DNA from 2 places in the Hahella sp. NS-SX17 genome. Region 2 is predicted to be linked to the other one. Evidence: predicted binding sites of a transcription regulator. Region 2 holds the regulator's gene; the other holds the start of a gene.
The links. Region 2 encodes PhoB, which activates phosphate uptake and scavenging genes when phosphate is short. Its sites were predicted from a motif close to TGTCATANNNNTGTCANA; they were not measured.
Positions count from the first base shown of each region.

Region 1: a site for PhoB is predicted at 3,433-3,450, ahead of AC2IBB_RS27240 (glycoside hydrolase). Genes of this name have one in related genera too.

Region 1 is NZ_CM170632.1:6,102,854-6,108,547, forward strand. Features, by position in the region: gene AC2IBB_RS27230 (substrate-binding periplasmic protein) at 1-173, shown strand, start outside; gene AC2IBB_RS27235 (SIMPL domain-containing protein) at 185-850, opposite strand; gene AC2IBB_RS27240 (glycoside hydrolase) at 866-3,187, opposite strand; gene AC2IBB_RS27245 (hypothetical protein) at 3,474-4,907, opposite strand; gene AC2IBB_RS27250 (outer membrane lipoprotein-sorting protein) at 4,926-5,694, opposite strand, start outside.
Region 2 is NZ_CM170632.1:1,089,018-1,094,711, reverse strand. Features, by position in the region: gene AC2IBB_RS05000 (monovalent cation:proton antiporter family protein) at 1-1,638, shown strand, start outside; gene ubiA (4-hydroxybenzoate octaprenyltransferase) at 1,688-2,590, shown strand; gene phoB (phosphate regulon transcriptional regulator PhoB) at 2,729-3,421, shown strand; gene phoR (phosphate regulon sensor histidine kinase PhoR) at 3,479-4,807, shown strand; gene AC2IBB_RS04980 (response regulator) at 4,814-5,689, opposite strand.

The DNA of each region.
Region 1 (5,694 bases), 2.3 Mb from region 2:
AGAAGAGCCTGGGTAACAAGTTCACTCTTTCCGATCAGGATGTCAGCACCGTGTGGTTCCGCTTCGCCGTGACGCCACAGCGCAAACAGTTACTGGCCGATATCAACGCCGTGCTGCAGGATCTGAAAGAGTCTGGAGAGCTGCAGGAAATTATCTCCCGCTATCAGCCTTAGAAGCCCGATGGCTACGCCGCGAATTCCGACACCCGATACTCCGCTTTGATGACGACCTCCAGATAATCCGAGTGATTCATCGCCAACTCAAAACCTTCACTGTCGTCGCCCCCGCCCGGCCCTCTCGCTTTCATCAGACTGCGACTGCGCGTCAGCCCCGCCATCGCCTGACGATTCGGCTCATCCCATTTCGGATAGAGACTGTGCACCGCGATCAGGCGCACGCCCAAAGCGTCCGCCAGCTCCAATGCCTGCTTTTTGTTTTCCCTGGCGGCGGATTTCATGATCTCCAGCTTCCTGCTTTCCAGATAGGAGTATTCCCATTGGATGTCTTCCAGGGAGATATTTTTTGTCGTCGCCGCCAGAGACAGAGTTTGCGGCACATCGGCGATCGCCAGAGATTGCAGCTTGAGCGTGAACGTCACCGATGAAGCGCCAGCGAACATACCGGATTTAGAGGTCACGCGGATATTTTCAAGAGACAGTTTGCTCTCATCCACTGCCAACTGTTTCAGGCCATCGATAAGATTTTTGACGTCCTTCAACTTCTTCAGCGCCTCGGTGGTGAACACAGAGGATTCCCCCGACACCTTAAGGGCCAGGGTCGCCGCGTCGGGAGACACTTTCACTTTCTCCACAGTTTCCATGGTGATTCTATCGGGATATTTTTCGCTCATGCTCTAGCTCTCCAATTATTGCAGCATCTCTCGCAACGGAATCAGGCTGCGTTCGCCCTCGGGCGACACAATCGCCACGGTTTGCGCCGGTATGGCCGATTGCCCCGTTTTACGCTCCTGAGAGGAAAAGTTCGCGGTAATCGTCGTGCCGTCGGCAAAGCGGGTGGATTGCAGCAGACGATCCTGCGACAGGAACTCAAACCCCGTCATGCGCGTACTGTAAAGTTTTTCATGCCAGGGACGGAATACTTTATCGTAGGCGGCGATGACAGGCAGGTCGCGCTTCTGATTCGCCGCGTTCAGATGGTACATCGGCGGAATCATGTACAACAACTGCAGCAGCCCCACATCCACGCGGGTTTCTTTGAACTTCAGCGAGGGGTATTCCCAATGCAGGGTCGCCACCACGCTATCGTGCAGCGCCAGTTGATACAGCGGCAAGCGATAGGCGGGATTGTAGTAAATATTGCGCAGCGCTGGCTTGATCGGCTTAGTGGCGAAGAACAGCGAGGGCGCCTCAGGCGGCCAGTAGTTGCCACGATAATAAGTGGATTGGCGGTTCTTGCCGGTATCCGGGTCCGTCCAGCTGAACGGCGTGATGGTCATGCCATGAGCGAACTCAATGGCGTTCGCAAACAACGCGGAGCCGCCTTCGCTCCCCGTGACCAGCGCCAGTTCTTCCCGTGGGAAATTCAATCGTTGCGTACGCGCCGCCACATCCTGCGCTTCACTGGTTTTGCGCCCTTCCGTGTAGTCCTCGTAGATCATGCCAGTGGCGTCCACATCCAGGAACAGACTGTTGAGCTTGGCCTCACGCGTCACCGCCGTCATGCGCTGCTCCGCATAGTCTTCAATGGCGACAGGGTTGGCGTAGGCGCCCACACTGGAGAAACCGGAGACGACACTGCCGTCTTCCCGTCGGTAGGGCGCCTTTTCCCAGTTTTCACGGCCGACCTGGGCGGTCAGCCAGGTGCGCGGCTCATCCGGGGCGTGAATGCTGCCGTAGCTGTCATAGACTCCCACCAGATAGCCCGCCGCTTTCGCAGCTTTCACCGATTGCGGATGCCATAAGGTATCCAGCCAGTCGTTGGCGCCCAGCCAGGCGCTGGTCAGCCCGGCCTTGCGCAGCGCGGCGATGGTGTCCGTGGAGAAACCGCCGCCCCAGGACTCCGGCTCGGTCATCATGGCGCCGAACGCCTGCTGCATGGCCGTGCGCATCGCGTCTCCCCGCAGCACTTCCATCGCGGGATCATGTCCGCCCGGTAAGGGATGCTGCGCCGGCGCATCGATGGCTTTGATCAACGCCCCATTCACCGCCCTGACGATAGCCTCGCGTGAGTATTTGGAGACAAATCCCGCATCGCCCTGCGCCTCCTTGAAGGCCTGGGTAAACATCTTGCGCGCCTCTTTATCGCACTGCGCCCAAAGTTTTTGCGCGAGGCGCCCCGGCGTCTGATACTTGGCGGCGAATTCACGCACGAAGGGACGCCAGTTCTTAATATCCTCCGGCTTGATCAGACCGCTGCTCCACAGGTAAATATGCGGCGCGCCAGCCAGCTTGGCTACATTGGGGTTTTGCGCGAGTTTATCGTCCAGCGTCAGCAGCCCCTGACGCTCCAACAGCTCGCGATAAGCCAAGGCGCCGGCGACAGGGGTTGCCGCGCCCTTCTGTAAACGCGCCAGATAAGGCCGATCCGGCATCAGCGGCGAGAATTCATGACTTACGCCCAGACGCAATGCGCCTTCATCCCGGTCGAAAGTCATGGCGGTATTGAAGGGGTTCTCCAATGTCCAGGTCAGAGAGTAGCCGATTTGCCCTTTGCCGCCAGCGCGCACTTCCGTCCAAAACGGCATGGACAGCAGTTCCGTCAGCGCGGACTCGTCGTACTTTTCCTGCAACCAGTCCGCCCACGCCGCATCATCGGCCGGAATATAAAAACCTTCCCCCAATGGCAGACCATAAGCGGACACCTGACGCGCCGCCGACACCGGCCAGTCAATATGTGCCTTCGGCTTGTCGGCGCTAATGGCGAAAGTCAGAGCGCCATGATCAACAGCGACTTTCACGTCAAAGGAGTTGCCTTCCAAAGCGACACGCCAATGACGTGGATCGCCTTCTACAAACACGACGCTTTTGACGTCTTCCGCAGCAAACGCCGCTGCTGAAGCGGGAGATTGAGTTTGGTTCATCTGCACCGTCACCGCCAATGTGGCGGGATCGATCAGATACAGGTCGTCGCCAACGGCGACTTGCACCGGTTGTGTATTCCCAGGCGTAGCCCAGGCTGGTTGCAGCGCGATGGATAACAGCGCCGCCAATACGGAGATTCGTTTCATAATGACGTATAACTTGAATAGAAATTGGGTCGAGGTATCGCTTTAAGTCACGCAGATTCCCGCAAAGGAGCGACAGGGAACATTTGGGCGCGGACTTATAGGTAAGTCATTGATAATGGAAGCCGCCATGCCCGGAAAACTTAAACGTGTAAGCTCAGTCCACTATAAAATAAAAGTTTCCCGGTTTCTGCATGATAAAGACGCGCCCTTTCCGCTGATAGCCCTGAATCCTTTGGCCGCGTAGGACTGACAAAGTTATGAAATTTTCTTCATGAGGGTGAAGCGACTAAAACCCATATCGCAACGCCACATACAGGTTGCTGTTGTCCTTGAGCTGGCCAAAAAAGGTTTCCTCTTTTTCTCCGTAGAAAACATTAGCGCCGCTCTCCACGCGCCAGTGATCGTCCACTTTGTAGTTCGCTTTCAGACGCAGGTAGCCGTCTTCTTCATTGGGGCTCCAGAAGTTGAACAGAGACAGGGTCAGATTCTGGTTCAGCAGCAGCTTGGTCAGACGCAATGTTACTACCTGACGATGCTCGTCCTTGATATAAGCGCTCGGCGGCTGCGAGGCCTTGAAGGCGTCATAATCCTGCATGGACTCAACGTAGAACTGCACCGCGCCAGTCAGCTCCGGCAGCAGCTCGCGTTCATAGCCGACTAAAGCGCGCCACTCGCTGTTGCGCACCCAGGGGTCGTCACCGTGCTCATCCTCCAGGCTGTCATAGTAGCCCAGCTCCGCATTGGCTACGCCGCCGGCGACAGGACCGCGCACGCTCGCGCCCCACACCTGCAGCGCAGGAAAGGTATACAGGCCGCTGTCAGGATTAACGCCCGCCGGGCTTTTCCAGAAACCGCGATAATAATAGGCGGCCAGTTCATAGGGCCCCAACAGACGATACACCCGCAACGCCAGTTCATCATCCTGCAGCGCGTTTTGACGCCCTTCCACCTGCAAGGGCTCATTGCGCCCAACCACCTCACTGGAGCCTGCGCTGTAATAGGAAATCCGCTCGCCATCAATATAACGGTCCGCGTCGAATTGCGGCGTGTACACCCAGTCCAGATTCACCACATCACTGAAGAGGGATATCTTGGCGGCGTCCGAAGGCGCTTTCAGGTACTCCTCGTCACGGCCAATCATCAGCGCGCTCCAGTCCTTGGGAAACAGATCGTTGATGAACAGCAGATCGCCGGTTCCCCAGGTGAGAACCTGACGTCCCAGCTTGATATCCATCGCATCCGCCGGACGCACCAAAAAGTTGGCTTCGCGCACGTCCAGCCAGCCTTCTCCATGCTCAAGATCAATACGATGATGATCCAATACCGGGTCGTACAGGAAATCCGCCACGCCCTTAAACGTGACCGACTCCAGAAACGCTTCCGCCTGCCATTGGGCGCGCGCTTCGCCGATGGACGCCCGCTTTTGCGTCGGATCCTCCTGCAACCGGGCGCCGAGACGGGTTTCCGCAAAACCGGACATTTGCCACGGAACCGCGGTCAGCCCTGCCTCTGTCTCTTGGTCCCTACCATTCAATCCGGGTTCCGCCAGATCCAGGCCGACAGGCAGATCTGGCTCATTGGCGGATGGTTTAGCAGGTTCTTCCAACCCTGTTGGCAGTTGTGGCTCCTCCGCTCCCAGCCCTGCAGGCAACGCTGGTTCTTCACCCCAGGCGCGAGCGCTTATAAGCAGGATTGCGGCGATTCGAAGCGGTGTTTTCATCAGTGCTCCCGCCCTCTCTCAGCGTAGATACTGACGCGGCGCGCTACGCAAATAACGTTCGCTGAAAATATCTTCTGGAATATCCACGTCGTAATCGACTTTGCTGTAGCGCATCTGAGTGTAACCGCCGATGCGCGAGTCGCTCATTTTGGATTCCGTCACTGTCTGATAGCCGTCCACCATTTCCACCCGCGTCGCCTGATAGGTGCGATAAGCCCGATCCGATGCATCGTAAAACTCGGTTTTGACTGGAATAAAGGTGGTCTTGTGAATCCAGTTTTTGTAGTAGGCGAACTCCACATTACCGGTGTTTTTTGGCGTACTTTTCAGCACGTAGTAGTTGTCCGTCTCTTCGAGCAACACATGATTGTCTTCATCCGGAGTGCGCCCGGACACATCTTCATAGAAAAAATGTGAGCCCATAAAACTGGTGCGTTCATCACTGGCGGAAATGCGTTTCACCAGATCCAGCGCCGGCAGATAGAGCCAACGGTCGTCATCTCCCTTCACATGCTTCCAGACCAGGAAGGCGCTTTTGCTCACGTCCGCCGGGCTGTGAAAGTACACATAAAACTTCTGATCGCCGTCGCCTGCGTCGTCAATGTCTTTCCGCAGAATGGTGAATTCCCGCGAGCGCTCCCGGTTCTGGGCGTCGAAGATACGCATATCCACCCTCGCCTTGCCGTCCACCCCCTGATAATAAGCTGCGTGGCTGGCCTTGCGTACGATGTCATCCACCTGCGTCAGATCCGCAGCGCCCGCCGGCGTCGTCGACATTCCCGCCATG
Region 2 (5,694 bases):
GAGGAGGCCATCATTATCGCCGGCGCATTAGCGTTATCCTCCACAGCAGTAGTCAGCAAAGAGCTGGTGCAGCGTAACGAACTGGGTCAGCCCCACGGCGTGATGTCGATGGGAGTGCTGCTGTTTCAGGATCTGGCTGCAGTTATCTTTTTGATTCTGGTGCCGTTTCTGGCCGGCGGGTCGGATAGTTCACTGGCCGCCGCTCTGGCCATCACCCTGGGTAAAGGCGCGCTCTTGTTCGCGCTGATGCTGGCGATCGGCAAGTATCTGTTGCCGTTCATTTTTTCGGAAGTCGCCAAATCTCATTCAGAAGAGCTGTTTGTACTGACCGTGTTGATGGTGTCGTTATTGGCCGCGGCGTTGACGCACAGCTTCGGTCTGTCTATGGCCCTGGGCGCGTTCATCGCGGGCATGATGCTGTCCGAAACTCACTATAAACATCAGATTGAAGCGGATATCCGTCCTTTTCGCGACCTGTTGCTCGGCCTGTTTTTCATCAGCGTCGGCATGATCGTCGACTTCGGAGAAGTCGTCGCGAACTGGCCTTGGATACTTCTCATCACCGCGATGCTTCTGGCGGCGAAAGCCACGCTGATCGGAGTGCTGGCGTATCGTCACCAGAAAGACAGGGCGGTAGCGTTGAAAACCGGACTTTACCTGGCTCAGGGCGGCGAGTTCGGATTCGCCCTGTTTGCGTTGGGAGAAAAGTTTCAACTCATCTCCAAACAAGCCGGCGCGGTAGTCATTACCACTGTCATTCTCAGCATTACCTTGACTCCCGGGCTGATGAGCCTCGCACGTCACCTCAGCACCCGCTTTCCCTCCGATAAAGGCCAGGGCATGGCGCAGACCCGTGTCGAAGCGCTGACTGTCGCCTGCTCGGAGTTGGAAGGTCACGCCATCGTTTGCGGATTCGGCCGCGTTGGCCAGACGGTCGCCCGGTTCATGCGCCGCAGCGCCATGCCCATGACCGCCGTGGACAAAGATCCGGTGCGGGTAAAAGAAGCCGCCGCCGCAGGCGAGCCAGTTCATTTTGGCGATTCCGAGCGTCTGGACATTCTCAAAGCCCTTGGCCTGGAAAGAGCTCGCCTGATTATCATCACTTACGCAGATGTGGACAAAAGTCTGGCGGTCATTCGCAAGGTGCGCTCAACCGGTTCTCAAGTGCCGATTCTGGTGCGCACGGCGGACGACTCCAAGATGACGCTGTTGCAAGAAGCCGGCGCCACGGAGATCGTGCCGGAGACGCTGGAGGCCAGCTTGATGTTGGTCACCCAAGTGCTTACCCTTATGGGCGCGCCGGCAAGGAAAATTCATCGCCAGATCGAAGAAGTCCGCCGCAGCCGCTATAAAATGCTGCATGGCTACTACCCAGGCATTAACTCCCAGTTGGTCGGCGCTGACGGGACGCCACTGGAAAAACTGCATGCACTGACGCTGCCTGACGGCGCCTACGGCTGCCATCGCTCACTGGCGCAAATGAAGCTGGCGGCCTGCAATATCGACAGCATCCGTCGCGGCGAAGAGGAGTTCTTCGACCCCACTGGCGAGTTTATCCTGCAACCCGGCGACACACTGATTCTGCATGGCTCGGCGGATCAGGTTGAACAGGCGGAAAACAGATTGCTGGGCGGCTGAGCTTGAACGCGATATCAATCCACACACTAAAACAGGATTCTGTCTGGTTATGAAATCCCAAGGGCGTCCAGCTCCTTCCCTGGCGGAGCAGTTCAAGGCGAAATTGCCGGTCTACATTGACCTCACGCGACTGAACCGCCCTATCGGAACCTATTTGCTGCTTTGGCCTACCCTGTGGGCGCTATGGCTGGCCTCAGAGGGCGCGCCCTCCATCAAGAACCTGTTCATTTTCATATTAGGTGTTTTGTTGATGCGTTCAGCCGGCTGTGTGATCAACGATTACGCTGATCGCCGCATAGACATGCACGTAGAGCGCACCAAGGGCCGTCCATTCGCCCAAGACAGGGTGACGGAAAAAGAAGCGCTTACACTGTTCGGCGTATTGGTCGGCATTTCATTTATTCTGGTGCTTTTCACCAACGCCCTGACGATCTATCTTTCCGCTGGCGCACTGGCGCTGGCTTCTACGTACCCTTTCATGAAACGACACACTTACCTGCCCCAGGTCGTACTTGGCGCCGCTTTCGCTTGGGGCATCCCCATGGCATTCGCTGCAGAGTTGGACGCCGTGCCGCAACAGGCGTGGCTTTTGTACACTGCGACAGTGGTTTGGACCGTCGCCTATGACACCATGTACGGCATGGCGGACCGGGAAGACGACCTCAAGATTGGCGTCAAATCCACGGCGATCCTGTTCGGTGAAGCCGACCGCGCCGCCGTGGCGGGACTGCAAGTATTGACCCTGGGCATGCTGTTTATGGTTGGCGCACAGTATGAACTGGGCGTCTATTATCAGGTTTCGCTGATCGTCGCCGCCGTCTTGTTCGTGTATCAACAACACCTGATTCGCGACCGCGAATCTCAACACTGCTTCAAAGCCTTTCTCAACAATCACTGGGTCGGCGCCGTCGTTTTTCTTGGTCTGGCGCTGGAATTCATCTTCCGCCCCTGACTAGGCTACGTCATGCCTTTTGTCCGGCCATCACAGGCCGGCCCCATTTCCATCACATTTATTAAGCGCCTGTCATATACTTGTAACAAAACGCCGTTGTAATAATTCGGCAATCGAGTATTCAAAAAGGTGTTTTGCATGGCAAGCAAACAAGTTCTCATTGTGGACGATGAGCCCGCCATCCGGGAAATGATCGCAGTCGCTCTGGAAATGGCCGACTATGACTATCTGGAGGCAGGAGACGCGCGGGAAGCGCATGCGTTGATCATTGATCAGAAACCGGACCTCATACTGTTGGACTGGATGTTGCCCGGCGTCAGCGGCATTGAATTCGCACGCAGACTCAAGCGTGACCAAAACACCTCGGAAATCCCACTCATCATGCTCACCGCTAAAACCGAAGAGGACAACAAAGTCCAGGGCTTGGAAGTGGGCGCCGACGACTACATCACCAAGCCATTCTCTCCAAGAGAGCTGGTCGCCCGCCTGAAAGCTGTGCTGCGACGCACCGCCGTACAGGGTATGGAAACGCCCATTGAAGTCGAGGGGCTGCGACTGGACCCAGTATGTCACCGCGTCACCGCCAAAGGCGATGCGCTCAACATGGGCCCCACAGAGTACAAGCTCCTGCAGTTCTTTATGACGCATCAAGAACGGGTGTATACTCGCGGACAGCTTTTGGACCAGGTATGGGGCGGCAACGTCTATGTGGAAGAGCGCACGGTGGACGTGCATATTCGACGCTTACGCAAAGCGCTGGAGCCCAGCCATCATCATTTGGTTCAAACCGTGCGTGGGACGGGGTATCGCTTTTCGACACGAGCGCCATAAGCGCAGCGACCTGTCTTAAATAATAAATAATTCCAAAAGAAGTATTCATCAAAACGCATGCGCAATCACTGGCGTCATTATGCGCGGCTACTGGTTTACAGTTTGCTGGGCTGCATCGTTGTCGGACTTGTCATAGGCTCGGTAGCCTGGGCGCTGGTGTTTGGTCTTACCGCGTATCTGGGATGGACACTCACACAGGCGTTTCGGATGCATCGCTGGCTGTATCAGACGAAAATGGAAGACCCACCCGAGAGTCGCGGTCTCTGGGGGGACTTGTTTGACGGCATTCATCGTCTACAGGTGCAGCACTACCGCTCCCGTGACCGGCTGCAAGCGATGATTGACCGCATACAGGAATCCACCAACGCACTCAAAGACGCCGTCGTCATGACTAACAGCGAAGGCGCAATGGACTGGTGGAACCAGTCCGCAGAAAAGCTGCTCGGGTTCAAATACCCCACTGATCGTGGCCAACTCATCTATAACCTGATCCGCACACCGATTTTTAAACGCTATTTCGCCTCCAAAAAGTATCAGGAACCGCTGATCCTCAACGCCCCGAATAACCCCAACCTGAAGTTACAGTTTCACATCACTTTGTTTGGTGAAGATGATCGCTTATTGCTGGTTCAGGATGTCACCCGTCTGTATCGCCTGGAAGAAATGCGGCGGGACTTCGTCTCTAACGTTTCTCATGAGCTGCGTACGCCATTAACGGTTATTTCCGGTTATTTGGAAACCCTCATCGACAATGCTGACGATTTACCGCCGCGCTGGAATCGCGCCATGAACCAAATGCAGCAACAGGCGCAGCGAATGGAGGCGCTGGTTAATGATTTATTGCTTCTGTCCCGTATAGAAAATGACGGCTCAAATTTCAAAGCCACACTGGTGGATATAGACAGCATGCTGCGCGCCATCTGCAGCGACGCCCGAGCGCTCAGCCAGGAAAAAGGCCACCGGATAGAATTAAACCTGGAAAGCGCCGCCGGACTGACCGGTAACGAAACGCAGTTGCACAGCGCCTTCTCCAACATCGTCATGAATGCAGTGAAATATACCCCCGCCAATGGGGAAATCCGGGTGCGCTGGTTCGAAGATAAGAAAGGCGTGCATTTCGCCGTCAGAGACAGCGGCATTGGCATCGATCCCCTGCACATCCCCAGGCTGACGGAGCGCTTTTACCGGGCCGACCCTTCACGGGCCGCAGACACGGGGGGCACCGGCCTGGGCCTTGCTATCGTCAAACACGTCTTGATCAATCACGATGGGGAACTGGAAATCACCAGCCATATCGGCGCAGGAAGCACTTTTACCTGCCACTTCCCACGCGCCCGCATGGCGTCTGCGGAAGCGTTAGCGGAAGCCGAAGAAGTGAGGGATTAAATAAGCTTAGAATTTAGCGATAAACTTGGATAAGGACGCCATCTTATCCGGGTCTTCATCCACAAAACGGATAACGATACTGATAAAGTCCGTATCCACCCGTTTCTCCACGGCCTGAAGCATGTGCACATAGCCGTTGATCCGCTCAAGGGTCTCGCCATCGTCGACCTCTATGTCCACCACCGCCGGATCAAGAATCATCGGAAAACGTTGTCCTCGCTTGGCGATCACTTTCACTTCCGTCAGGGTAATAGCTTTAATCACGCAGGGCAGGTTGAACTCAGCAAAACGAATCTGCGCCAGGGCCTTCTTGCCTGAGACCGCTGGCGCAGACTTTTTCGGAGAAGAGGTTCCCCCAGTCAACAAGGCTGCGCTATCAGCAAAAGGACCAGGCGTCACGGCTGGCGCTGAGGTTTGTTTGGCGCTGTCGGACGCCTGCATCAATACGGAGGCGGAATCAGCGCCCGGTCGGGCGGAAGAAGTTTTTTCACCGGCGGCGCGTTTAAGCTTGGCGGCCAACTGTTTATTGACCTTCTGCGCCAGCATTTCAGGACTGAAGGGTTTTCCCAGATAATCGGAAACGCCGCTCTGCACCGCTTCCACGACATGCCCCCTGTCTCCACGGCTGGTAACCATGACAAAAGGCGTCTTCTTGTAGGCATCTTGACCCCGCGCCCACTGTAGCAATTCCAGCCCCGACATTTCAGGCATTTCCCAGTCGCACAGGATGAGGTCATAGTGCGTCTTATTCATCAGGATCTGCGCTTTTTTCCCGTTGATGGCTTCTTCTACCGTCACTTGAGGAAAATAGGTGCGCATCGCCCGCTTCACCATATCGCGAACGAAACTCGCGTCATCAACCACCAACACCTTTAAAGCCATGTCAG